2 regions of the Kitasatospora sp. NPDC029367 genome follow, and region 2 is predicted to be linked to the other one. Evidence: predicted binding sites of a transcription regulator. Region 2 holds the regulator's gene; the other holds the start of a gene.

Region 1 (11,150 bases), on a different contig from region 2:
GCCGGCTCACCGGCATCGCGGTCGGCGTCGGCCCGGGCCCGTACACCGGCCTGCGGGTCGGTCTGGTGACCGCCGCCGCGCTCGGCCACGCGCTCGGCCTGCCCGTGCACGGCGTCTGCACCCTGGACGCGATCGCCTTCCAGGCCCGCGCCGAGGGCCTGGCCGGGCAGCCGTTCACGGTCGCCACCGACGCGCGCCGCAAGGAGGTCTACTGGGCCTCCTACGACGCCGAGGGCAACCGCACCGAGGGCCCCGGCGTGGACCGCCCGGCCGAGCTGACGCCCGCCGCCCGCTCGGTGGGCGCCGGCGCGCTGCTCTACCCCGAGGCCTTCCCGGGCGCCCACGGCCCCGAGCACGTCTCGGCCGGCGCCCTGGCCGGCTTCGCCGCCGCCGAGCTGGCCGCCGGGCGCGAGCTGCTGCCGAACGTGCCGCTGTACCTGCGCCGCCCGGACGCCCAGGTCCCGGCGGGCTACAAGAACGTCCTGGGGGGCAAGGCGGTGTTCCCGGCGTGAACCACGGCACCACCCTGCGCCCGATGCGCTGGTGGGACATCGAGCCGGTGCTGGACCTGGAGCTCAGGCTGTTCCCCGAGGACGCCTGGTCCGCCGGGATGTTCTGGTCCGAGCTCGCCGAGGCCCACCCCGGCGGCACCCGCCACTACTCGGTCGCCACCGCCGCGGACGGCACGATCGTCGGCTACGCCGGCCTGATGGCCGTCGCCGGTGACGGCGACGTCCAGACCATCGCCGTGGACGAGCGCCACCAGGGCGCCGGCCTCGGCACCGCCCTGCTCACCGACCTGATCCACGAGGCCGCCCGGCGCGGCTGCGCCGACCTGCTGCTGGAGGTGCGGGTGGACAACCAGCGCGCCCAGCGGCTCTACGAGCGCCACGGCTTCGAACCGGTGGGCATCCGGCGCGGCTACTACCAGCCCGCCGACGTCGACGCGCTGGTGATGCGCCTCGAGAACCCGAGCACTGACAGCACCGACCCGAAGGACATTGAGGACACCCCCCATGGCTGACGAACCGCTCGTCCTGGGCATCGAGACCTCCTGCGACGAGACCGGCGTCGGCATCGTGCGCGGCACCACGCTGCTGGCCGACGCGGTCGCCTCCAGCGTCAACGACCACGCCCGCTTCGGCGGCGTCGTCCCGGAGATCGCCAGCCGCGCCCACCTGGAGGCGATGGTCCCGACCATCCAGCGCGCCCTGGACACCGCCGGCATCAAGGCCACCGACCTGGACGGCATCGCCGTCACCGCCGGCCCCGGCCTGGCGGGCGCGCTGCTGGTCGGCGTCAGCGCGGCGAAGGCGTACGCCTGGGCGCTCGACAAGCCGCTGTACGGGGTCAACCACCTCGCCTCGCACATCTGCGTCGACCAGCTGGAGCACGGCCGGCTGCCCTCGCCGACGATGGCCCTGCTGGTCTCCGGCGGGCACTCCTCGCTGCTGCTCAGCGAGGACATCACCACCGACGTCCGCCCGCTCGGCGCGACCATCGACGACGCGGCCGGCGAGGCCTTCGACAAGGTCGCCCGGGTGCTCGGCCTGGGCTTCCCCGGCGGCCCGATCGTCGACCGGACGGCCCGCGAGGGGGACCCGAAGGCGATCGCCTTCCCGCGCGGCCTGACCGGGAAGAACGACCCCGAGTACGACTTCTCCTTCTCCGGCCTCAAGACCGCCGTCGCCCGCTGGGTGGAGGCCAAGCGCCGGGCCGGCGAGGAGGTGCCGATCGCCGACGTCGCGGCCTCCTTCCAGGAGGCGGTCACCGACGTGCTCACCCGCAAGGCCGTCAAGGCCTGCAAGGACAGCGGCGTCGACCACCTGATGATCGGCGGCGGCGTCGCGGCCAACTCCCGGCTGCGCGAGATGGCCCAGCAGCGCTGCGACCGGGCCGGCATCCGGCTGCGGGTGCCCCGGCCGGGCCTGTGCACCGACAACGGCGCGATGGTGGCGGCGCTGGGCTCCGAGATGGTGTGGCGCGGCCGCACCCCGTCCGCCTTCGAGCTGTCCGCGGACTCCTCGCTGCCCGTCACCGACGTCCACGTCCCGGCCGGGGATGCCGGGCACGGCGACGTCCACGGCCAGGCCTACCAGGCCCTCGGCGGCGGCGCCGCGTGACCGTCGCCGCGATGTGGGAGGCCCGCGCGGCGGACGGCCGCGGGGCCGAACTCGCCGCCTGGGTACGGGAGTTCGCGATTCCCGCGGTCCGCGGCACGGCCGGGCTGGAGCGCCTCGAACTGCTCTCCGCCTCCGGCGAGAGGGTGCTGCTGATCACCTGGTGGAGCGGCGAGCCCGTGCCGGTCGCCGACCCGCCGGCCGAACTGCTGGGCCGTCCGGTGCACCGCTGGTCCTTCACCAGCGAGCACGTCGAGCAGGGCCCGGACGGGAACCGCCGCGGCGGCGCTACCGTGCATAGCTGAGAGAACGCTGGACGGGACCGGGAGCGCGGTGCGGTGAACAGGGACGGGCTGAGTAGGACCAGGACCAGGGCGTACGCGGCGGGGGCGGTGGCCCTGCTGGCCTTCGCCACCGCGTGCGGCGACAACGGGGGCGGCGGCAGCGCCGCCCCGGCCGCGAGCACGGCCGGGACGGCGGCGGCGACCCAGCCGCCCGCCGGCGGCACCCCCGGTGCGGCGGCCACCACGCCCGGCGCGGCCCCGGCCCAGGGCGACGCCGCGGCCTGGGCGAAGTGGAACCTCAAGCCGCTCGCCCCGGCTCCCGCGCCGCCGGCCGACAAGCCCGTCAAGCTCGAACGCACCGGCACCGTACCGGTGTTCAGCGATGTGAAGACCACCGACAAGGTCGTCTTCATCACCATCGACGACGGCGCCGAGAAGGACCCGAAGTTCGTCGAGATGCTGACCGAGCTCAAGGTGCCGATCTCGATGTTCCTGACCAAGGACATCGTCAAGAACGACTACGGCTACTTCAAGCCGCTCCAGGCGCTGGGCAACCACATCCAGAACCACACCGTCACCCACCCGGTGATGAGCAAGCTCTCGGCCGACAAGCAGAAGTCCGAGATCTGCGAGGACCAGGCCGCGCTCACCCAGCAGTACGGCACCGCCCCGCTGCTGTTCCGCCCGCCGTTCGGCGACGGCGCCAACACCCCGATGCTCAACACCTCGGTGCAGCAGTGCGGCCCGCGCGCGATCGTGCTGTGGCGCGAGTCGATGCAGATCCACGACATGCAGTACCAGGCGGGCGACAAGAAGTTGAAGCCCGGCGACATCATCCTGGCGCACTTCCGCGGCCCCAAGGAGCTCAAGGGCGCCACCATGACCCAGATGTTCGCGGACCTGCTGGCCCGGATCCAGGAGCAGGGCTTCTCGGTGGCCCGGCTGGAGGACTACATCCAGGCGCCGCCCTCGTAGCCGCTCAGACCGGGCGGCCCACCGGCTGTCCGAGCATCATCAGCGGCCCGTTGTCGGTGCGGCTGAGGATCACCGTGACGGAGTCCGGCCCGGAGGGCTTGAGCTGGCGGCGCAGCTCCTCCGGGGTGATCGCCATCCCGCGCTTCTTGATCACCACCGTGCCGACCCCGCGCTCGCGCAGCAGCGCCTTCAGCTTCTTGACGTTGTACGGGAGCACGTCGGTGAGCTCGAAGGCGTGCGCGTACGGGGTGGCGACCAGCCGGTCCGAGGTCACGTAGGCGATCTTCGGGTCGATCAGCCGGCCGTCGACCTGCCCGGCCACCTCGGCCACCAGGTGCGCCCGGATCACCGCGCCGTCCGGCTCGTACAGGTACCGCCCGACCGGGCCGGCCGGCGGGTCGGGCAGGTCGCCGCCGGTCAGGCTGTCGCCGTGCGGCAGCAGGGTCGCGCGGTGCGGGCGGACCGCCCCGGTGCCGAACCAGAGCACCGCCTCCTTGACGTCCCCGTGGTCGGAGACCCACTCGGCCTCGGCGTCCGCCGGGACGGCCTCGTGCGGGATGCCCGGGGCGACCTTCAACGCGCCGATCGGGGTCCGCCGGCCGGCCTCGATCGCCCAGGAGAGCGGCGGGGCGTACGCCTCCGGGTCGAACACCCGGCCGCGCGAGGTGCGCCGGGCCGGGTCGGTGAACACCGCGTCGTAGCCGGTGACGTCCACCTCGGCGACGTCCGCGCAGCGCACCTCCACCAGCTCCGCCAGGCCCAGCGCGGCGGCGTTGGCGGCGGTGGCGGCGCAGGCCGCCGGGTCCTTGTCGACGGCCAGCACCCGGATCCCGGCCCGGGCCAGCGCCAGCACGTCCCCGCCGATGCCGCAGCACAGGTCCGCCAGGGTGCGCACGCCCAGCTCGGCGAAGCGGCGGGCCCGCCACTCGGCCACGCTGCGCCGGGTGGACTGCTCGACCCCGTTGGGCGTGAAGTACATCAGGTCGGCGTCCGCCCCGAACTTCGCCCGCGCCCGCTGCCGCAGCCGTGCCTGGCCGAACGCCGCCGACACCAGCTCCGCCGGGTGCTCCCGCCGCAGCCGGGTGGCCAGCGCCAGCTCCTCCTCGGGGGCGAACTCGCGCAGCTCGGCGAGCAGGGCCTGACCCTCGGGGGTCAGCAGGGGCTGGAGGTTCTCGGTGTCCACGGGCTCATTCTGACCGGTCGGCCCGTCGGTGCCCGAGTCGTCGGGTGTCGCGGGCGCCGTACACGAGTACGGACACTCGCCCGCCGGCCGAGCCCGCAGTGCGCGTCGTTGGCACTCTGGTTGACTGAGTGCTAACGGCGGCCTATGGTCGTCCTTGGCACTCCCCAGTGGGGGAGTGCTAACGCGAAGACGCGCTTCTGACCCCCGCGACGGCAGATGCGCAGGTTCGCCCCTACCCGTTAGAAAGCCCCGTAATCTCCGAAGGGGAGCTCGGACGTGACCACCAGCAGCAAGGTTGCCATCAAGCCGCTCGAGGACCGCATCGTGGTCCAGCCGCTCGACGCCGAGACCACCACGGCCTCCGGCCTGGTTATCCCGGACACGGCCAAGGAGAAGCCCCAGGAGGGTGTCGTCCTGGCTGTCGGCCCGGGCCGCTTCGAGGACGGCCAGCGGCTGCCGCTCGATGTCGCCGTCGGTGACATCGTCCTGTACTCGAAGTACGGCGGCACCGAGGTGAAGTACCAGGGCGAGGAGTACCTCGTCCTCTCCGCCCGCGACGTTCTCGCCATCATCGAGAAGTAAGTCGTTCCGACCCGCCCCGGATCCGTGTCCCTAGTGACAGGGGCCCGGGGCGTGGTTGTTGGTTCAGGTAGTTCGGAGGCCGGTCGGCCGGCCGCAGCCCCGAGGGAATAGGGAACATGGCGAAGATCCTGCAGTTCGACGAGGACGCCCGCCGCTCGCTGGAGCGCGGTGTCAACAAGCTGGCCGACACCGTCAAGGTGACCATCGGCCCCAAGGGCCGCAACGTCGTCATCGACAAGAAGTTCGGTGCCCCGACCATCACCAACGACGGCGTCACCATCGCCCGTGAGGTCGAGCTGGACGACCCGTACGAGAACCTTGGCGCGCAGCTCGTCAAGGAGGTCGCCACCAAGACCAACGACGTCGCGGGTGACGGCACCACCACCGCCACCGTGCTGGCCCAGGCCCTGGTCAACGAGGGTCTGCGCAACGTCGCCGCGGGCGCCGGCCCGGCCGCCCTCAAGAAGGGCATCGACAAGGCCGTCGCCGCCGTCTCCGAGCACCTGCTGTCCATCGCCCGTGAGATCGAGGGCAAGGACGACGTCGCCGCCGTCGCGTCCCTCTCCGCGCAGGACACCCAGGTCGGCGAGCTGATCGCCGAGGCGATCGACAAGGTCGGCAAGGACGGTGTCATCACCGTCGAGGAGTCGAACGCCTTCGGCGTGGAGCTGGACTTCACCGAGGGCATGCAGTTCGACAAGGGCTACCTGTCGCCGTACTTCGTCACCGACGCGGAGCGTCAGGAGGCGGTTCTCGAGGAGCCGTACATCCTGATCCACCAGGGCAAGATCTCCTCGATCCAGGAGATCCTCCCGCTGCTGGAGAAGATCCTGCAGAGCGGTACCTCCAAGCCGCTGCTGATCATCGCCGAGGACGTCGACGGCGAGGCGCTGTCCACCCTCGTGCTGAACAAGATCCGTGGCCTGTTCAACGCCGTCGCCGTCAAGGCCCCGGGCTTCGGCGACCGCCGCAAGGCGATCCTCGGCGACCTGGCCGTCCTCACCGGCGGCACGGTCATCTCCGAGGAGGTCGGCCTCAAGCTCGACCAGGCCGGTCTGGACGTGCTGGGCACCGCCCGCCGCGTGACCATCACCAAGGACGAGACCACCGTCGTCGACGGCGCCGGTGACTCCGAGGCCGTGGCCGGCCGCGTCGCCCAGATCAAGGGCGAGATCGCCGCGACCGACTCCGACTGGGACCGCGAGAAGCTGCAGGAGCGCCTGGCCAAGCTGGCCGGCGGCGTCTGCGTCATCAAGGTCGGCGCCGCCACCGAGGTGGAGCTCAAGGAGCGCAAGCACCGCCTGGAGGACGCCATCTCGGCGACCCGCGCCGCGGTCGAGGAGGGCATCGTCGCCGGCGGTGGCGCCTCGCTGGTGCACGCCGCCAAGGTGCTGGACGGCGGCCTGGGCCTGTCGGGTGACGAGGCCACCGGTGTCGCGGTCGTCCGCAAGGCGCTGCACGAGCCGCTGCGCTGGATCGCCCAGAACGCCGGCCTGGAGGGCTACGTCATCACCTCCAAGGTCGCCGAGCTGGAGGCCGGCCAGGGCTACAACGCCGCCACCGGCGAGTACGGCGACCTGGTGAAGGCCGGCGTCATCGACCCGGTCAAGGTCACCCGCTCCGCGCTGGAGAACGCCGCCTCGATCGCCTCCCTGCTCCTCACCACCGAGACCCTCGTGGTGGAGAAGAAGGAGGAGGCCGAGGCCGGTCACGCGCACGGCGGTCACGGCCACTCGCACTGAGGCACCGACGCCTGACCGGAGGCCCGGTCCGACCCCCTCGGGGGACGGACCGGGCCTCCGGTGTTGGGGAGTCCGTGTGGCGGAAGCCCGTTTGAGGCTTCAACTATCAGTAGAATTTTGCAGAATGCAAAGATTGCCTTATAACTGAGGCATGATCGAGGCCCGCCACCTGCGCGTTCTGCGTGCCGTCGCCCGCACCGGCTCCTTCTCCGCCGCCGCCCGCGAGCTGGGGTGCACCCAGCCCGCCATCAGCCAGCAGATGAAGGCCCTGGAGAAGTCGGTGGACACCCCGCTGGTGGTCCGCTCGGGCCGCGGGATGCAGCTCAGCGAGGCCGGGCGGGTGCTGCTCAAGCATGCGACCGGGATCCTGGCCGGGCTCTCCGCCGCCGAGGAGGAGGTGGCCGCGATCGCCGGACTGCGGGCCGGACGGGTGCGGCTGGTCTCCTTCCCGACCGCGAGTTCCACCCTGGTGCCGCCCGCGGTCGCCCGCCTGCGGGACAGCCATCCGGGGGTGCGCGTGTCGCTGGTCGAGGCCGAACCGCCGGAGTCGCTGGCGATGCTGCGCGGCGGCGAGTGCGAGATCGCGCTGGCCTTCCGCTACCCGCAGTCCGACGGCGCACCCGCGGCGCTCGTCCCCGCGCCCGCCCCCGGGCACGGTTCGCCGCGCGAGGCCCGGGCCGAGGCGAACCTGGAGGCCCAGCAGTTGTCGGCCGGCACCGACTGGTCCGACCTGGTGGTCACCCCGCTGCTGGACGACCCGCTGGTGGGCCTGCTGCCGGCCGCCCACCCGCTGGCCGGGCGGGGCGGTCCGGTGGAGCTGGCGGAGCTGGCGGGGGAGCAGTGGATCGCCGGCTGCCCGCAGTGCCGGGGGCACCTGGTGGAGCTGTGCGCGGGAGCGGGCTTCGAGCCCCGGATCGACTTCGCGACCGACGACTACCCCGCGGTGGTCGGCCTGGTGGCGGCCGGGCTCGGGGTGGCGGTGCTGCCCCGGCTGGCCCTCCAGTCGGTGCGCCCTGACGGCGTGTCGACGGTTCCGGTGCGGACGGCCTCGGGGGCGCCGGCCGTGCGGCGGGTGGTGGCGCTCACCCTGCCGGACCTGGCCGAGGTGCCGGCCGTCGCGCTGATGCGGGAGCGGCTGGCGGGTGCGGCCGCCGATCGCTGACGGTCGGTGACCGGGGTCCCCGATCGGGGACGGAGCGGCCTCAGGCGCCGCGAAGAAACGTTTCTTCACGGCGCGCCGCGGACGCGGGTCTAACGCTGCGCGACCGCCGGCGGGGTCAGCGGGACCTCCACCAGGCGGTGCCGCGAGCGGCCCAGGATCTCCTCGCGCTCGTCTTCGGTCATCCCGCCCCAGACCCCGTACGGCTCGCGGACCGCCAGGGCGTGCGCCGCGCACTCGGCGATCACCGGGCAGCGCATGCAGACCTCCTTGGCGCTGGTCTCGCGCGAACTGCGGGCCGCCCCGCGCTCGCCCTCCGGGTGGAAGAAGAGCGAGCTGTCCACGCCGCGGCAGGCTGCCGAGAGCTGCCAGTCCCAGAGGTCCGCGTTGGGACCGGGGAGGCGGGAGAAATCTGCCATGGCTCATTCCCTTCAGAGGCGGTCGGCGGTGGCCGGGCGTTTCGGCGGGCTGCTGCCGAACGGTGCCCGGCGGGGCGCCCCGCGCTGGTGTGGACACCTGGAAATATGACTTAAGGCAACTCCATGGACAAGTCACCCACACACTGGCACAACAGTCAATGACCATACGAAAGCTATAAAAACGGGCAAAGTGGGCAAGGGGTTCGGCGGGCGCGGGATGTGGCAATCGGGTGGCTCACGGGCGCGCGACGACCCGTACCGGCGTGCGGGTCGTGCGCCCACCGCGCGCGAGCTGCGCAAAAGTGCGGCGTGTGCACCGCGATGCGGCTGATCGGTAATGGGTTGGCCACGTACAGTGGTGGAGATGGCCCGAAGGCCGTAACTCATTCGAGTGACGGTCGTTGGTAGTGCGGAGGCGGTTAGCGGGCGCCGGACGTCGGGAACGATCGCGGGCAAGTCGGGGCGATCAGGACGAAGTCCGTCGCCGATCGGCCGTGTCGGAGAGGTTCGTACCAGCCAGGAGGCTCAACGTGACGCGGATCAGCTGCGGAGGACGACGGTCATGACTTCCGTTCTCGTTTGCGACGATTCCCCGCTCGCCCGCGAGGCGCTTCGCCGCGCCGTCGCGACCGTACCCGGTGTGGACCGGGTCACCACCGCGACGAACGGGGAGGAGGTCCTCCGCCGCTGGGTGGCCGACCGCTCCGATCTCGTCCTGATGGACGTCCGGATGCCCGGCCTCGGCGGGGTCGAGACCGTCCGGCGGCTGCTGTCCGCCGACCCGGGCGCGCGGATCATCATGCTCACCGTCGCCGAGGACCTCGACGGGGTCGCGCTCGCGGTGGCCGCGGGCGCCCGCGGGTACCTGCACAAGGACGCCTCGCGCGCCGAGCTGCGGGCCACCGTCACCCAGGCCCTCGCCGACCCGACCTGGCGGCTCGCCCCGCGCCGGCTGCGCAGCCCCGACATGGGCGCGGCGCCGACCTTGACGGCGCGTGAGATCCAGGTGCTGGAGGGCATGAGCCACGGGCGCAGCAACGCCGAGATCGGGCGCGAGCTGTTCCTGTCCGAGGACACCGTCAAGACCCACGCCCGACGGCTGTTCAAGAAGCTCGGGGCCTCCGACCGGGCGCACGCGGTGGCGCTGGGCTTCCGCTGGGGACTGGTCCGCTGACCGGTCGGCGGCGCCGCCGACCGCGGCGCGCCGCCCTCGAATTCCGGAGCGGGCGCCGCACGGGCGTGTGACGTTACGGTCCCGAGGTTGCACCATGGAGGAGTGGAGCACCTCGGGGACCAGCGGACAGGCACTGCGGCGAACCACGCAGCCGCAGGACACTCGGCGGACGGCGCGACGGACAGGACCACCCACGGCGGCGCGGCGGGAGGCGGCACGGTGCAGGAGGGGCCGGTGGTGCGCGGCACGCCGCACGGTGCCGCAGCGCATAACGTTCCGGTGCACAACTCCGGACGCGGTGCCGCGTTTTCCCGCTCGACCAGGCACCATGGACCGATGCGCGACGATGTCGCCGGTGCGGCCGGCCAGGCGGACCCGGGTGAGGCCGAGCCCTCCGACCCGGGCCCCGACGCGTACGCGGAATCCGGCGACCTGGTGGCCGACGCCGTGACCGGGGACGGTCCGGGCCGGCCGCCGGTGCTCGGCACGGGCGGCTCCCCCCTCGTCGGCGAACTGGTCGCGGCGGCCGTGCGCGGCGAGGGCCCCGCGATCGACGCGCTGCTCGCCTACGTCCACCCGCTGGCGCTGCGGTACTGCCGCGCCCGGCTGGTCCGGCTGCCCGGCGGGGCCCGGCACCACGTGGACGACGTGGCCCAGGAGGTCTGTGTCGCGGTGCTGTGCGCGCTGCCCCGGTACAAGGACCAGGGGCGGCCGTTCGAGGCGTTCGTCTACGGCATCGCCGCGCACAAGATCGCCGATCTGCAGCGGGCCGCGATGCGCGGGCCCGGCTCGACCGTCGTGCCGCAGGACGACCTGCCGGAGGTGCCGGACGAGGCGCTCGGCCCGGAGGAGCAGGCGCTGCTGAGCAGTGACGCGGCCTGGGCCAAGGAACTGCTGTCCAACCTGCCGGCCCGTCAGCGCGAGCTGGTGCTGCTGCGGGTGGCCGCCGGGCTGTCGGCGGAGGAGACCGGTGAGGTGCTCGGGATGTCGCCGGGGGCCGTCCGGGTCGCCCAGCACCGTGCGCTCAGCCGGCTGCGGGCGCTCGCGGAGGAGTCCTCCTGACCGCAGGCGCAGGCCACGGGGGGTCCGGCCGGGCGGAATGAGCCCGCAGGGGCACGTGTTGTCAAGGGCACACGAGGGCATGTTCGCGGTGCCAGTACCATGGGGTATCGGCGCCTGGGCAGGTTGCCAAAGTTTTGCGGGTGCACACGGGGTTCCGTTGGAGCTTCCTCCAAGCCACCCGGCTTTCGGCGGTCTGCGCGAGTGAGCGATCAACGCGCCCCCTCCCTCTGGGCGCGAGCGGATAAGGCCGGCCACGGAAGGTACCCCCAAATGTCTTACAACGCCGCAGGCGTACCCGAGAAGTTCGCCATGCTCGGGCTCACGTTCGATGACGTCCTGCTGCTGCCCGGGGCCTCCGCGGTGCTGCCGAACCAGGTCGACACCTCCTCGCGGGTCTCCCGGAACGTCCGCGTCAACATCCCGCTGCTGTCCGCGGCGATGGACAAGGTC
Region 2 (11,150 bases):
GCGGTGGTCTCGCCGGGGCGGGCGGTGAGGTCGATGCCGCGCAGCACCGGGGCCTCGGCGCCGGGGTAGCGGAAGGCGACGTCGCGCAGTTCCAGGTGCCCGCGGCGCAGCAGCTCGGTGACCGGGGCGGCGGGCGGGACGACGCTGGAGGCGGTGGAGAGGACCTCCTGGACGCGTTCGGCGCAGACCTCGGCGCGCGGCACCATCATGAACATGAAGGTGGCCATCATGACGCTCATCAGGATCTGCATCAGGTAGGAGAGGAAGGCGGTGAGCCCGCCGATCTCCATGCCGCCGCTGTCGATGCGGTGGGCGCCGAACCAGAGCACCGCGACGCTGGAGACGTTGACGACCAGCATCACGGCGGGGAACATCACGGACATCAGCCGGCCGACCTGCCGGGCGACCTGGGTGAGGTCCTCGTTGGCGTCGGCGAAGCGCTGCTGCTCGTGGCCGTCCTTGACGAAGGCGCGGATGACCCGGATGCCGGTGATCTGCTCGCGCAGCACCCGGTTCACGGTGTCGATCTTCACCTGCATGCTGCGGAACTTCGGCCGCAGGGCGCGCACCAGCAGGACGACGACGACGCCGAGCGCGGGGATGACGGCGAGCAGCAGGCCGGACAGCGGGACGTCCTGGTTGAGCGCCATGATGATGCCGCCGACGCACATGATCGGTGCGGCGACCATCAGGGTGAAGCTCATCAGGGCCAGCATCTGGACCTGCTGGACGTCGTTGGTGGTGCGGGTGATCAGCGACGGGGCGCCGAACTGGCCGACCTCGCGGGCGGAGAAGCTCTGCACCCGGTCGAAGACGGCGGCCCGCAGGTCGCGGCCGAAGGCCATCGCGGTGCGGGCGCCGTAGTAGACGGCGCCGATGGAGCAGAGCGCCTGGAGCAGGGTGACGCCGATCATCACGGCGCCCAGGCGCAGGATGTAGCCGGTGTCGCCCTTGACCACGCCCTTGTCGATGATGTCGGCGTTGAGTGTGGGCAGGTAGAGCGCCGCGAGGGTGGACACCAGCTGGAGGGCCACCAGCAGGGTGATCGGTCGGGAGTATGGGCGCAGGTACGCCCGGAGCAGTCTGATCAGCACTGGCACACTCTTGTCGTCGCCGGTTGGGTTCGCACCCCAATTCTCGTCGTTCTGTAGCGTCGTACAGACGATTCGGGGGCCGTCCGGCGGAGGTTTGCCGGGCCTTTGCCTTCGGGGCCCGGTTCGCGCCCCCGGTGGGACCGGCACCGGCGCGTCGGGGGCGTGCCAGCTGGGGCCGCCCCCTTACGGAATGACCGGTTTCCCCCTAGGCTGCTGACTACGCCCTTGTTACTGACCGGTACCGACCACGTTAACCGGGGCCCGGCGGCCGCCCCCACGGACGCCGCGACAATCCCTCAGACGGCCACCCGCCCCCGGAGGTCCTCGTTGAGTTCCGCGCAGTCCCTGATCGACTCCGGCAGTGCCGACATCGTCGCCGGGCGTCCCGCCTCCGTCGCCCACCTGTTCCTTGAGCGGGTCGCCCTGACCCCGAACGCCGAGGCCTACCGCTACCCGGCCTCGGTCGACGAGCACGCCGCGGACGGCGCGCCGGGCGCCGAGCAGTGGCGCTCGCTCACCTGGGCGCAGACCGCGGTCCGGGTCAAGGCGGTGGCCGCCGGCCTGATGGCGCTCGGCATCCAGTCGGAGGACCGGGTCGCGCTGGCCTCCTCCACCCGGGTCGAGTGGATCCTCGCCGACCTGGGCGCCATGTGCGCGGGCGCCGCCATCACCACCGTCTACCCGAGCACCAACGCCGACGAGACGGCCTTCATCCTCTCCAACTCCGGCTCCCGGGCCATGTTCGCCGAGAACGCCGACCAGCTGGCCAAGGCCGTCGAGCACATCGACGAGCTGCCCGAGCTGCGCACCGTGATCCTCTTCGACGCCCCCGCCGGGGAGTCGGGGCCGCAGGCGCTCCCGACGGCCGGGCTGGACCTGATCACCCTGGCCGAGCTGGAACGGCGCGGCGCCGAGTACCTGGAGCAGCACCCGGACGCGGTCGAGAAGGCCGTGGCCGGGCTCGACAAGGAGCAGCTGGCCACCCTCATCTACACCTCCGGCACCACCGGCCGCCCCAAGGGCGTGCGCCTGGTGCACGACTGCTGGGCCTACGAGGGCCGGGCCCAGGAGGCCAGCGGCCTGCTCGGCCCCGACGACGTGCAGTTCATGTGGCTGCCGCTGTCGCACGTCTTCGGCAAGACGCTGATCTCCGGCCAGATCGCCACCGGCCACGTGATGGCCGTGGACGGCCGGGTCGACCGGATCATCCACAACCTGCCGGTCATCCGGCCGACCACCATGGCCTCGGCGCCCCGCATCTTCGAGAAGGTCTACAACGGCATCGCCGGGCGGGCCCGGGCCGAGGGCGGCGCCAAGTACAAGATCTTCCTGTGGGCCGCCAAGGTCGCCCGCGAGTACGCCCGGGCGGTCCAGGAGAGCCGGGTCGCCACCGGCGTCGAGAGCGCCCCGCTGGGCCTGCGGCTGCAGCACGCGCTGGCCGACAAGCTGGTGTACGCGAAGATCCGGGCCGCCTTCGGCGGCCGGCTGCGCGGCGCGGTCTCCGGCAGCGCCGCCCTGGCCCCCGAGATCGGCTACTTCTTCCTCGGCGCCGGGGTGCCGATCCTGGAGGGCTACGGGCTGAGCGAGACCAGCGCCGGCTCCTGCGTCAACCGCAAGGAGGACGTCCGGATCGGCACGGTCGGCCGCCCGCTGCCCGGCACCGAGGTGCGGATCGCCGAGGACGGCGAGATCCTGCTGCGCGGCCCCGGCGTGATGCGCGGCTACCACAACCTGCCGGAGAAGACCGCCGAGGTGCTGGAGCCGGACGGCTGGTTCCACACCGAGGACATCGGCGAGCTCAGCCCCGACGGCTTCCTGCGGATCACCGACCGCAAGAAGGACCTGTTCAAGACCTCCGGCGGCAAGTACGTGGCGCCCAGCGAGGTCGAGGGCAAGTTCAAGGCGGTCTGCCCGTTCGTCAGCAACATCCTGGTGATCGGCAACGGCCGCAACTACTGCACCGCGCTGATCGGCCTGGACGAGGCGGTGCTGATGCCGTGGGCCGCCGAGCGCGGCCTGGCCGGCAAGAGCTACGCCGAGCTGACCGCCGACCCGGCCGTGCACCAGCTGATCGAGGGCTTCGTCAAGCGCGTCAACGCCGACCTCCAGCGCTGGCAGACGATCAAGAAGTTCCACCTGCTGCCGCGCGACCTCGACATCGAGCACGGCGAGCTCACCCCGAGCCTCAAGATCAAGCGCCCGGTGGTCGAGCGGACCTACGCCGACGCGGTGGCCGCCATGTACGCGGGCGCCAACGAGGCCTGAGCCACCCCCTCCCGTACGGCTCACGAGTTCGGGTGAGTCGTACGGGACAATGGGGTCATGCCCTCCGCACTCCCCGACGGCGAACCGGTGCCGTCCGACGGTTCCCTGCCCGCGCACGCCCTCACCGGGCTGGGCGACCGGCCGTTCGGCTTCTACCTGCACGTCCCGTACTGCGCCAGCCGCTGCGGCTACTGCGACTTCAACACCTACACCGCCACCGAGCTGCGCTCCTCCGGGGCCGTCGCCTCCCAGGAGACCTACGCGGACAACGTGGTCGCCGAGATCCGGCTGGCCCGTCGCGTCCTCGGGGACGTCGACCTCCCGGTGCAGACCGTCTTCCTCGGCGGCGGCACCCCGACCCTGCTGCCCGCCCGCGACCTGGTGAAGATGCTGGCCGCGCTGCGTGAGGAGTTCGGGCTCGCCCCGGGCGCCGAGGTCACCACCGAGGCCAACCCCGAGTCCGTCGACCCGGCGTACCTGGCCGAGCTGCGCGAGGGCGGCTACAACCGGATCTCCTTCGGCATGCAGAGCGCCCGCCCGCACGTCCTGCGGCTGCTCGACCGCCACCACACCCCCGGCCGCCCCGAGGCCTGCGTGGCCGAGGCCCGCGCGGCCGGCTTCGACCACGTCAACCTCGACCTGATCTACGGCACCCCCGGCGAGTCCGACGACGACTGGCGGGCCTCCCTGGACGCCGCGATCGGCGCCGGGCCCGACCACGTCTCCGCGTACTCCCTGATCGTCGAGGACGGCACCAAGCTGGCCGCCCGGGTCAAGCGCGGCGAACTGCCGATGATCGACGACGACGTGCACGCCGACCGCTACCTCATCGCCGAACAGGCGCTCAGCGCGGCAGGCTACTCCTGGTACGAGGTCTCCAACTGGGCCACCACCCCCGAGGGGCGCTGCCGCCACAACGAGCTCTACTGGACCGGCGCCGACTGGTGGGGGGCCGGCCCCGGCGCCCACAGCCACGTCGGCGGCGTCCGCTGGTGGAACGCCAAGCACCCCGCCGCCTACGCCCAGGCCCTCGCCGAGGGCCGCACCCCGGCCCTGGGCCGCGAGGTGCTGTCGGAGCAGGACCGCCGGGTCGAGCGCATCCTGTTGGAACTGCGCCTGGCCGACGGCATCCCCCTCGACCTCCTCGCCGAGGCGGGCCGCCGGGCCGCCGCCAAGGCCCTCGCCGACGGCCTCCTCGCCGAGACGGCCTACGAGCAGGGCCGCGCCGCCCTGACCCTCCAGGGACGGCTCCTGGCGGACGCCGTCGTGCGTGACCTGGTGGACTGACCGGGGACCTATCGTGTTCGCGTGACTACTTCAAGTACGCGGGTGCAGAGGGTCCTTGAGCGGCTCGAAATCCCGGAAGGTGTTCGTGTCGAGATCATCTTCGGGGAGATCCTGCTGTCTCCGAGCTCCGACCTGGCGACCAACCTCATCGTCGCGTCCCTGCTCGACCAGATCCCCTACGGGAAATGGCATGGCTTGACGAAGCAGAGCCTCTCCTTCCCGGGTGACGTCGGTGAGCCGCAACCGGACCTGGTTGTGTTCGAGCGCGGGCCCGTTGAGGAGTTGCCCGCAGCCGCGGTCACTCTGGTGGTCGAAGTGGTCACGAAGCCCAGCGCGCTCCGTGACCACCGAACCAAGCGGGAGCTCTATGCCCAGGGTGGGATTCCCGCGTATCTGATCGTTGACCCGCTCAAGGCCGTCTGTGTGCTGCTGACCGAGCCGACCCGGGCGAGTGTCTCCGGACTGCCGGACTACACGGTGATGCGGACCGTCAAGTTCGGCGAGCCCATTCCGGTGGATCTGCTGGACGTCACGCTCGACACCTCGGAGTTCCAGGCCTACTCCTGACCCGGCAGGGCGGTGAAGTCGATCAACTCCTCGACCTTGGCCAGGAGTTCCGGCTCCAGGTCCTTGTAGGAATTGACCTTCGACAGGATGTGCTTCCAAGCGGCCGGGGTGTCCACCGGCCAGCCGAGGCGGCGGCAGGTGCCCTCCTTCCAGTCCTCGCCGCGGGGGACGGCGGGCCAGGCGGGGATGCCGACGCTGGAGGGCTTCACGGCCTGCCAGATGTCGATGTAGGGGTGGCCGACGACCAGCACGTTCTCACCCGTGACCTGGGCGGCGATGCGGTGCTCCTTCGTCCCCGGGAGCAGGTGGTCGACCAGGACGCCGAGGCGGCGGCCGGGGCCGGGGGCGAAGTCGGCGACGATCGCCGGGAGGTCGTCGATGCCCTGCAGGTACTCGACGACGACGCCCTCGATGCGCAGGTCGTCGCCCCAGACCCGCTCGACCAGTTCGGCGTCGTGCCGGCCCTCGACGTAGATCCGGGACTCGCGGGCGACCCGGGCCCGGGCACCGGGCACGGCGAGGGAACCGGAGGCGGTGCGGGCCGGGGTGCGCGGCGCGGCCGGGGCGGCCGGGCGCACCAGGGTGACCACCCTGCCCTCCAGCAGGAAGCCGCGCGGCACCAGCGGGAAGACCCGGTGCTTGCCGAAGCGGTCCTCCAGGGTGACGGTGAACCCCTCCGCGGTCCGCTCGCAGCGCACCACCGCCCCGCAGTAGCCGGTGGCCGCCTCCTCGACCACCAGGTCCCGCTCGGCCGGCACCTCGGGTGCGGGCTGCTGCTTCTTCCACGGCGGGGTGAGGTCCGGTTCGTACTGGTGGCTGCGCATGGGGCGATTTTACGGACGGGGTGTCAGAGGCCCGGTGCGCCCCAGACCGGGAACCAGCGGCTGAGGTCCTTCTCCAGCCGCAGGTCGTTCCCCAGCATCGCGTTCACCTGGAGCTCCAGCGGGCTGTTGCGCCGCTCGCCGCCGCCGGGCATCGGGGCGAAGGGGTAGAAGGTGCCGCGCTTGTAGAGGTAGACCAGGGCCAGCGACTGGCCCTCGGCGTTGCGGAAGACGACCAGGGAGCAGAGCAGCTGCGGGCCGAAGCCGTTCGCCTCCAGTTCGCTGTTGACCGCGTGCAGGTCGTTGACCAGCTCCGGGAGTTCCTCGGGGGTGTGCCGGGTGAGCAGCCAGGAGTAGCCGTAGCCGTCCTTGGAGGCCTCCACCGGGACGCCGCCGCGTTCGGTGTCGGCGTCCAGCAGGGCCCGGACCTGCTGCTCCACCTGGACGAAGGCGGCGCCCTCGACGGCCGCGAAGCAGACCGAGCCGAGCCCGGTGGGGAGGAACCCGGCCCCGGCCTCCAGGGTGAGCGCGGCGGACGGCAGGCCGAACAGCTGGTCGAGGTCGGGCTTGACGGGCTTGGTGCGGCCGAACAGGGCGTCCAGGAATCCCACGGCGGTCCTCTCTGGCGGGTCGGGGCGGGTCGGTAGGGGGTCAGCGGCCGAGCTGCTCGGAGATCTTCGCCAGCTGGGCCAGCCGCTTCTCCAGCGTCGGGTGGGTGGAGAGCAGCTGGGAGGCGGTCTCCCTGGCGCTCAGCGCGGGGGCGAAGTAGAAGGCGTTGTAGGGCTGGGCCTTGCGCAGGTCCTCGGTGGGGATGGCGGCGATCTGCCCGGTGACCTTGGTGAGCGCCGAGGCGAGGGCACTGGGCCGGCCGGTGAGCTGGGCGGCGGCCCGGTCGGCGGCCAGTTCGCGGTAGCGGGACAGCAGCCGGGTGAGCAGGAAGCTGATCGCGTAGACCACGATCGACACCAGCGGGATGACCAGCGCCGCGATGGCCGCGTTCTGGTCGTTGCTGTTGCGGTTGCCGCCCATGAACCCGCCGTACATCGCGACCCGGGTCATCGCCCCGGCGAGCACGCCCAGGAAGCCGGCGATGGTCATCACCGCGACGTCCCGGTGGGCGACGTGCGACAGCTCGTGCGCCAGGACGCCCTCCAGCTCCTCGGGTTCCAGTCGGCGCAGCAGTCCGGTGGTGACGCACACCACGGCGTTCTGCGGGTTGCGGCCGGTGGCGAAGGCGTTCGGCATGTCGTTGTCGGCGACCGCCACGCGGGGCTTGGGCATGTCGGCCAGGGCGCAGAGCCGGTCGATGGTGCCGTGCAGCTGGGGGTACTGCTCCTCGGTCACCTGGTGGGCGCCCATGGCCCGCTCGGTGATCTTGTCGCTGAACCAGAACTGGGCCACGAACAGCCCGCCGGAGATCAGCACGATCAGCGGCCAGGCCCCGCGCAGCAGCGCGATCAGCAGGCCCGTGAAACCGACGTACAGCAGCCCGATCACGAACATCGTCCCGACCATGCGGCTGGTCAGGCCGCGGTCGGGCGCGAAACGGGTGTGCTGGCCCGAGCTCGACATCGCTTGCTCCTCCGTTCGCCGTCGCTTTCGATGCTGCCACCCGGACGGCCCCGGGGCACCACCCGTGCACGCGGAGTGTCGCGGTGGCCGTCCGGAACTGCGGGCAGGATCACCCCGGCCGGGCCGTTCCTGCGGTACGACCCGGGCCGTACACTGGCAGGTACGGTTTTGGCACTCGTGCGTGCAGAGTGCCAGGGTCGGGGCCCTCCCCGGAGCGGCTCGCAGCATCACAGACGGACAACGTGCGAAGACGGAGGTGCGTGCCCCATGGCCGGAGAGGTCCGCCAGCTGGACGACCGCAAGCTCGCCGTGCTGCGCGCGATCGTCCAGGACTACGTGGGCACCGAGGAGCCGGTCGGCTCCAAGGCCCTGGTGGAGCGGCACAACCTCGGGGTGTCCCCGGCCACCGTGCGCAACGACATGGCGGCGCTGGAGGAGGAGGGGTACATCCACCAGCCGCACACCAGCGCCGGGCGGATCCCCACCGACAAGGGCTACCGGCTGTTCGTCGACAAGCTCGCCGAGATCAAGCCGATGAGCTCCCCGGAGCGCCGGGCGATCCGGCACTTCCTGGACGGCGCCGTCGACCTGGACGACGTGGTCACCCGTACGGTGCGGCTGCTCGCCCAGTTGACCCGCCAGGTCGCCGTGGTGCAGTACCCCTCGCTGACCCGCTCCACCGTCCGGCACATCGAGCTGGTGGCGCTGGCCCCGGCCAAGGTGATGCTGGTGCTGATCACCAACACCGGCCGGGTCGAACAGCGGATGGTCGACTGCCCGGGCACGGTCGGCGAGACGGTCCTGGCGGACCTGCGCTCGCGGATCAACACCCGGGCGGCCGGCCAGCGGCTGCCGGACGTCCCGGGGCTCCTGGAGGAGCTCCCGGCGGCCTTCGAGGCGGCCGACCGGCCGACCGTCAGCACGGTCCTGGCGACGCTGTTCGAGGCGCTCGCCGAGCAGAACGAGGAACGGATCATGCTGGCCGGCACCGCCAACCTGACCCGCTTCGGGCACGACTTCCCGCTCACCATCCAGCCGGTGCTGGAGGCCCTGGAGGAGCAGGTCGTCCTGCTCCGCCTCCTGGGTGAGACCACGGACGCCGCGATGACGGTCCGGATCGGGCGGGAGAACGCCTACGAAGGGCTGAATTCCACCTCGGTCGTTTCGGTCGGCTACGGTTCGGGCGACGAGAGTGTGGCCAAACTGGGTGTGATCGGTCCGACCCGGATGGACTACCCGGGCACAATGGGGGCGGTGCGGGCGGTGGCACGGTACGTGGGCCAGATCCTGGCCGAGTCGTAGCACACCGCCGGCCGTTGGATTCGCAACGGCCGGCGTCCAGTCGCAGCACTACTACAGGCGGAACAAGCGGAGCATTTGGTGGCCACGGACTACTACGCGGTACTCGGCGTCCGACGGGATGCGGGGCAGGACGAGATCAAGAAGGCGTTCCGGCGCCTCGCACGCGAACTGCACCCGGACGTCAACCCGGACCCGAAGACGCAGGAGCGGTTCAAGGAGATCAACGCCGCCTACGAGGTGCTCTCCGACCCGCAGAAGCGCCAGGTCTACGACCTGGGCGGTGACCCGCTGTCGCCGGGCGGCGGCGGTGGCGCGGGCGGCTTCGGCGCCGGCGCGGCGGGCTTCGGCTTCTCCGACATCATGGACGCCTTCTTCGGCGCCGCGGCCGGCCAGCGCGGCCCGCGCTCGCGCACCCGCCGCGGCCAGGACGCCATGATCCGGCTGGAGATCACCCTGGAGGAGGCCGCCTTCGGCACCACCAAGGAACTCCAGGTCGACACCGCCGTCACCTGCACCACCTGCAACGGCGAGGGCGCGGCCCCCGGCACCTCGGCCCAGACCTGCGACATGTGCCGCGGCAAGGGCGAGGTGTCCCAGGTCACCCGCTCGTTCCTGGGCCAGGTCATGACCTCCCGCCCGTGCCCGCAGTGCCAGGGCTTCGGCACCGTGGTGCCGACCCCGTGCCCCGAGTGCGCCGGCGACGGCCGGGTGCGGGCCCGCCGCACCCTGACCGTGAAGATCCCGGCCGGTGTGGACAACGGCACCCGGATCCAGCTGGCCGGCGAGGGCGAGGTCGGCCCCGGCGGCGGCCCGTCCGGCGACCTGTACGTCGAGATCGCCGAGACCACCCACGCGGTCTTCCAGCGGCGCGGGGACGACCTGCACTGCACCGTCACCATCCCGATGACGGCGGCCGCGCTCGGCACCCAGGTGCCGCTGCAGACCCTGGACGGGCTGGAGGAGGTCGACATCCGGCCCGGCACCCAGTCCGGCCAGTCGATCCCGCTGCACGGCCGGGGCATCACCCACCTGCGCGGCGGCGGCCGGGGCGACCTGATAGTGCACGTCGAGGTGCAGACGCCCACCAAGCTCGACGCCGAGCAGGAGGAGCTGCTGCGCCGGCTCTCGCTGCTGCGCGGCGAGGAGCGGCCGTCCGGCCAGTTCGCGCCGGGCCAGCAGGGCCTGTTCTCGCGCCTGAAGGACGCCTTCAACGGCCGGTAGTCGTCCACGCAGGGGTGCCGGGGGGGGAGGACCCCCGGCACCCCTGCGGTGTTTCCCCTCCCCGGCCGCAGGCCACCCCAGGAAAGGTTCCCCGCCATGACCGCGCCCGTCTTCGTCGTCGAGACCGAGCGGATCGCCGCCGCCGCGCCCGGGGCCGTACTGCGGCTCGACGGGCCCGAGGGGCGGCACGCGGCGGCGGTGAAGCGGCTGGCGACCGGCGAGGCGGTCACCCTGGCGGACGGGCTGGGGCTGGGCGTGGACGGCACCGTCGCCGCGGTGCTCGGCAAGGACGCGATCGAGGTCACGGTGGCCGCCGTGCGGCGGGAGCCGGAGCCGGCGCCGCGGATCGTGGTCGTCCAGGCGCTGCCCAAGGGCGACCGCGGCGAGCTGGCCGTGGAGACCATGACCGAGGTCGGCGTGGACGTGGTGGTGCCCTGGGCCGCCTCGCGCTGCATCACCCAGTGGAAGGGCGAGCGCGGCGCCAAGGCGCTCGCCAAGTGGCGGGCCACCGCCCGGGAGGCGGGCAAGCAGTCCCGCCGGCTGCGCTTCCCCGAGGTGCGCGAGCCGATGACCACCCGGCAGCTGGCACCGCTGCTGGCCGGGGCCGCGCTCGCCGCCGTGCTGCACGAGGAGGGCGCCGAGCCGCTGGCGCAGGCCGCGCTGCCGGCCGACGGGGACATCGTGCTGGTGGTCGGCCCGGAGGGCGGGGTCTCCCCGGAGGAGCTGGCCGCCTTCGCCGAGGCCGGGGCCAAGCCGTACCGGCTGGGCCCCTCGGTGCTGCGCACCTCGACCGCCGGGGTGGCGGCGGGCGCGCTGCTGCTGGGGCGCACCGGCCGCTGGGCCTGACCCCGCCGGCAACTCCCGTGCGCCCGCCGGGAGTCTGCGGAAAACGGAGCGGCTCGTACCCGAAGCTGCCTACGCTGGCGGCGTGACGGACTCCCTGAGCACCTCTGCGGGCGCCTATCTGCGCCATCCCCATCTGCACGGTGACCTGGTCGCCTTCGTCGCCGAGGACGACCTG

The links. The regulator HrcA, encoded in region 2, represses chaperone genes, less so after heat shock. The targets are predictions, from matches to a motif close to TTNGCACTCNGNNNNNCNGAGTGCNAA.
Region 1: the regulator HrcA is predicted to act here: its motif matches at 4,671-4,697, upstream of groES (co-chaperone GroES).

What each region holds. Positions count from the first base shown of each region.
Region 1 covers NZ_JBVHYH010000028.1:36,863-48,012, forward strand. The annotation lists gene tsaB (tRNA (adenosine(37)-N6)-threonylcarbamoyltransferase complex dimerization subunit type 1 TsaB) at 1-512, shown strand, start outside; gene rimI (ribosomal protein S18-alanine N-acetyltransferase) at 536-1,024, shown strand; gene tsaD (tRNA (adenosine(37)-N6)-threonylcarbamoyltransferase complex transferase subunit TsaD) at 1,017-2,123, shown strand; gene ACZ4W5_RS17745 (hypothetical protein) at 2,120-2,425, shown strand; gene ACZ4W5_RS17750 (polysaccharide deacetylase family protein) at 2,459-3,379, shown strand; gene ACZ4W5_RS17755 (class I SAM-dependent methyltransferase) at 3,384-4,562, opposite strand; gene groES (co-chaperone GroES) at 4,839-5,144, shown strand; gene groL (chaperonin GroEL) at 5,261-6,886, shown strand; gene ACZ4W5_RS17770 (LysR family transcriptional regulator) at 7,038-8,048, shown strand; gene ACZ4W5_RS17775 (WhiB family transcriptional regulator) at 8,138-8,464, opposite strand; gene ACZ4W5_RS17780 (response regulator transcription factor) at 9,027-9,638, shown strand; gene shbA (RNA polymerase sigma factor ShbA) at 9,975-10,700, shown strand; gene guaB (IMP dehydrogenase) at 10,971-11,150, shown strand, end outside.
Region 2 covers NZ_JBVHYH010000002.1:188,068-199,217, forward strand. The annotation lists gene ACZ4W5_RS03045 (ABC transporter ATP-binding protein) at 1-1,094, opposite strand, end outside; gene ACZ4W5_RS03050 (AMP-dependent synthetase/ligase) at 1,422-3,359, shown strand; gene hemW (radical SAM family heme chaperone HemW) at 3,417-4,646, shown strand; gene ACZ4W5_RS03060 (Uma2 family endonuclease) at 4,689-5,213, shown strand; gene ACZ4W5_RS03065 (DUF3097 domain-containing protein) at 5,204-6,037, opposite strand; gene pspAB (PspA-associated protein PspAB) at 6,061-6,645, opposite strand; gene htpX (zinc metalloprotease HtpX) at 6,686-7,606, opposite strand; gene hrcA (heat-inducible transcriptional repressor HrcA) at 7,874-8,908, shown strand; gene dnaJ (molecular chaperone DnaJ) at 8,987-10,129, shown strand; gene ACZ4W5_RS03090 (16S rRNA (uracil(1498)-N(3))-methyltransferase) at 10,226-10,975, shown strand; gene ACZ4W5_RS03095 (S41 family peptidase) at 11,058-11,150, shown strand, end outside.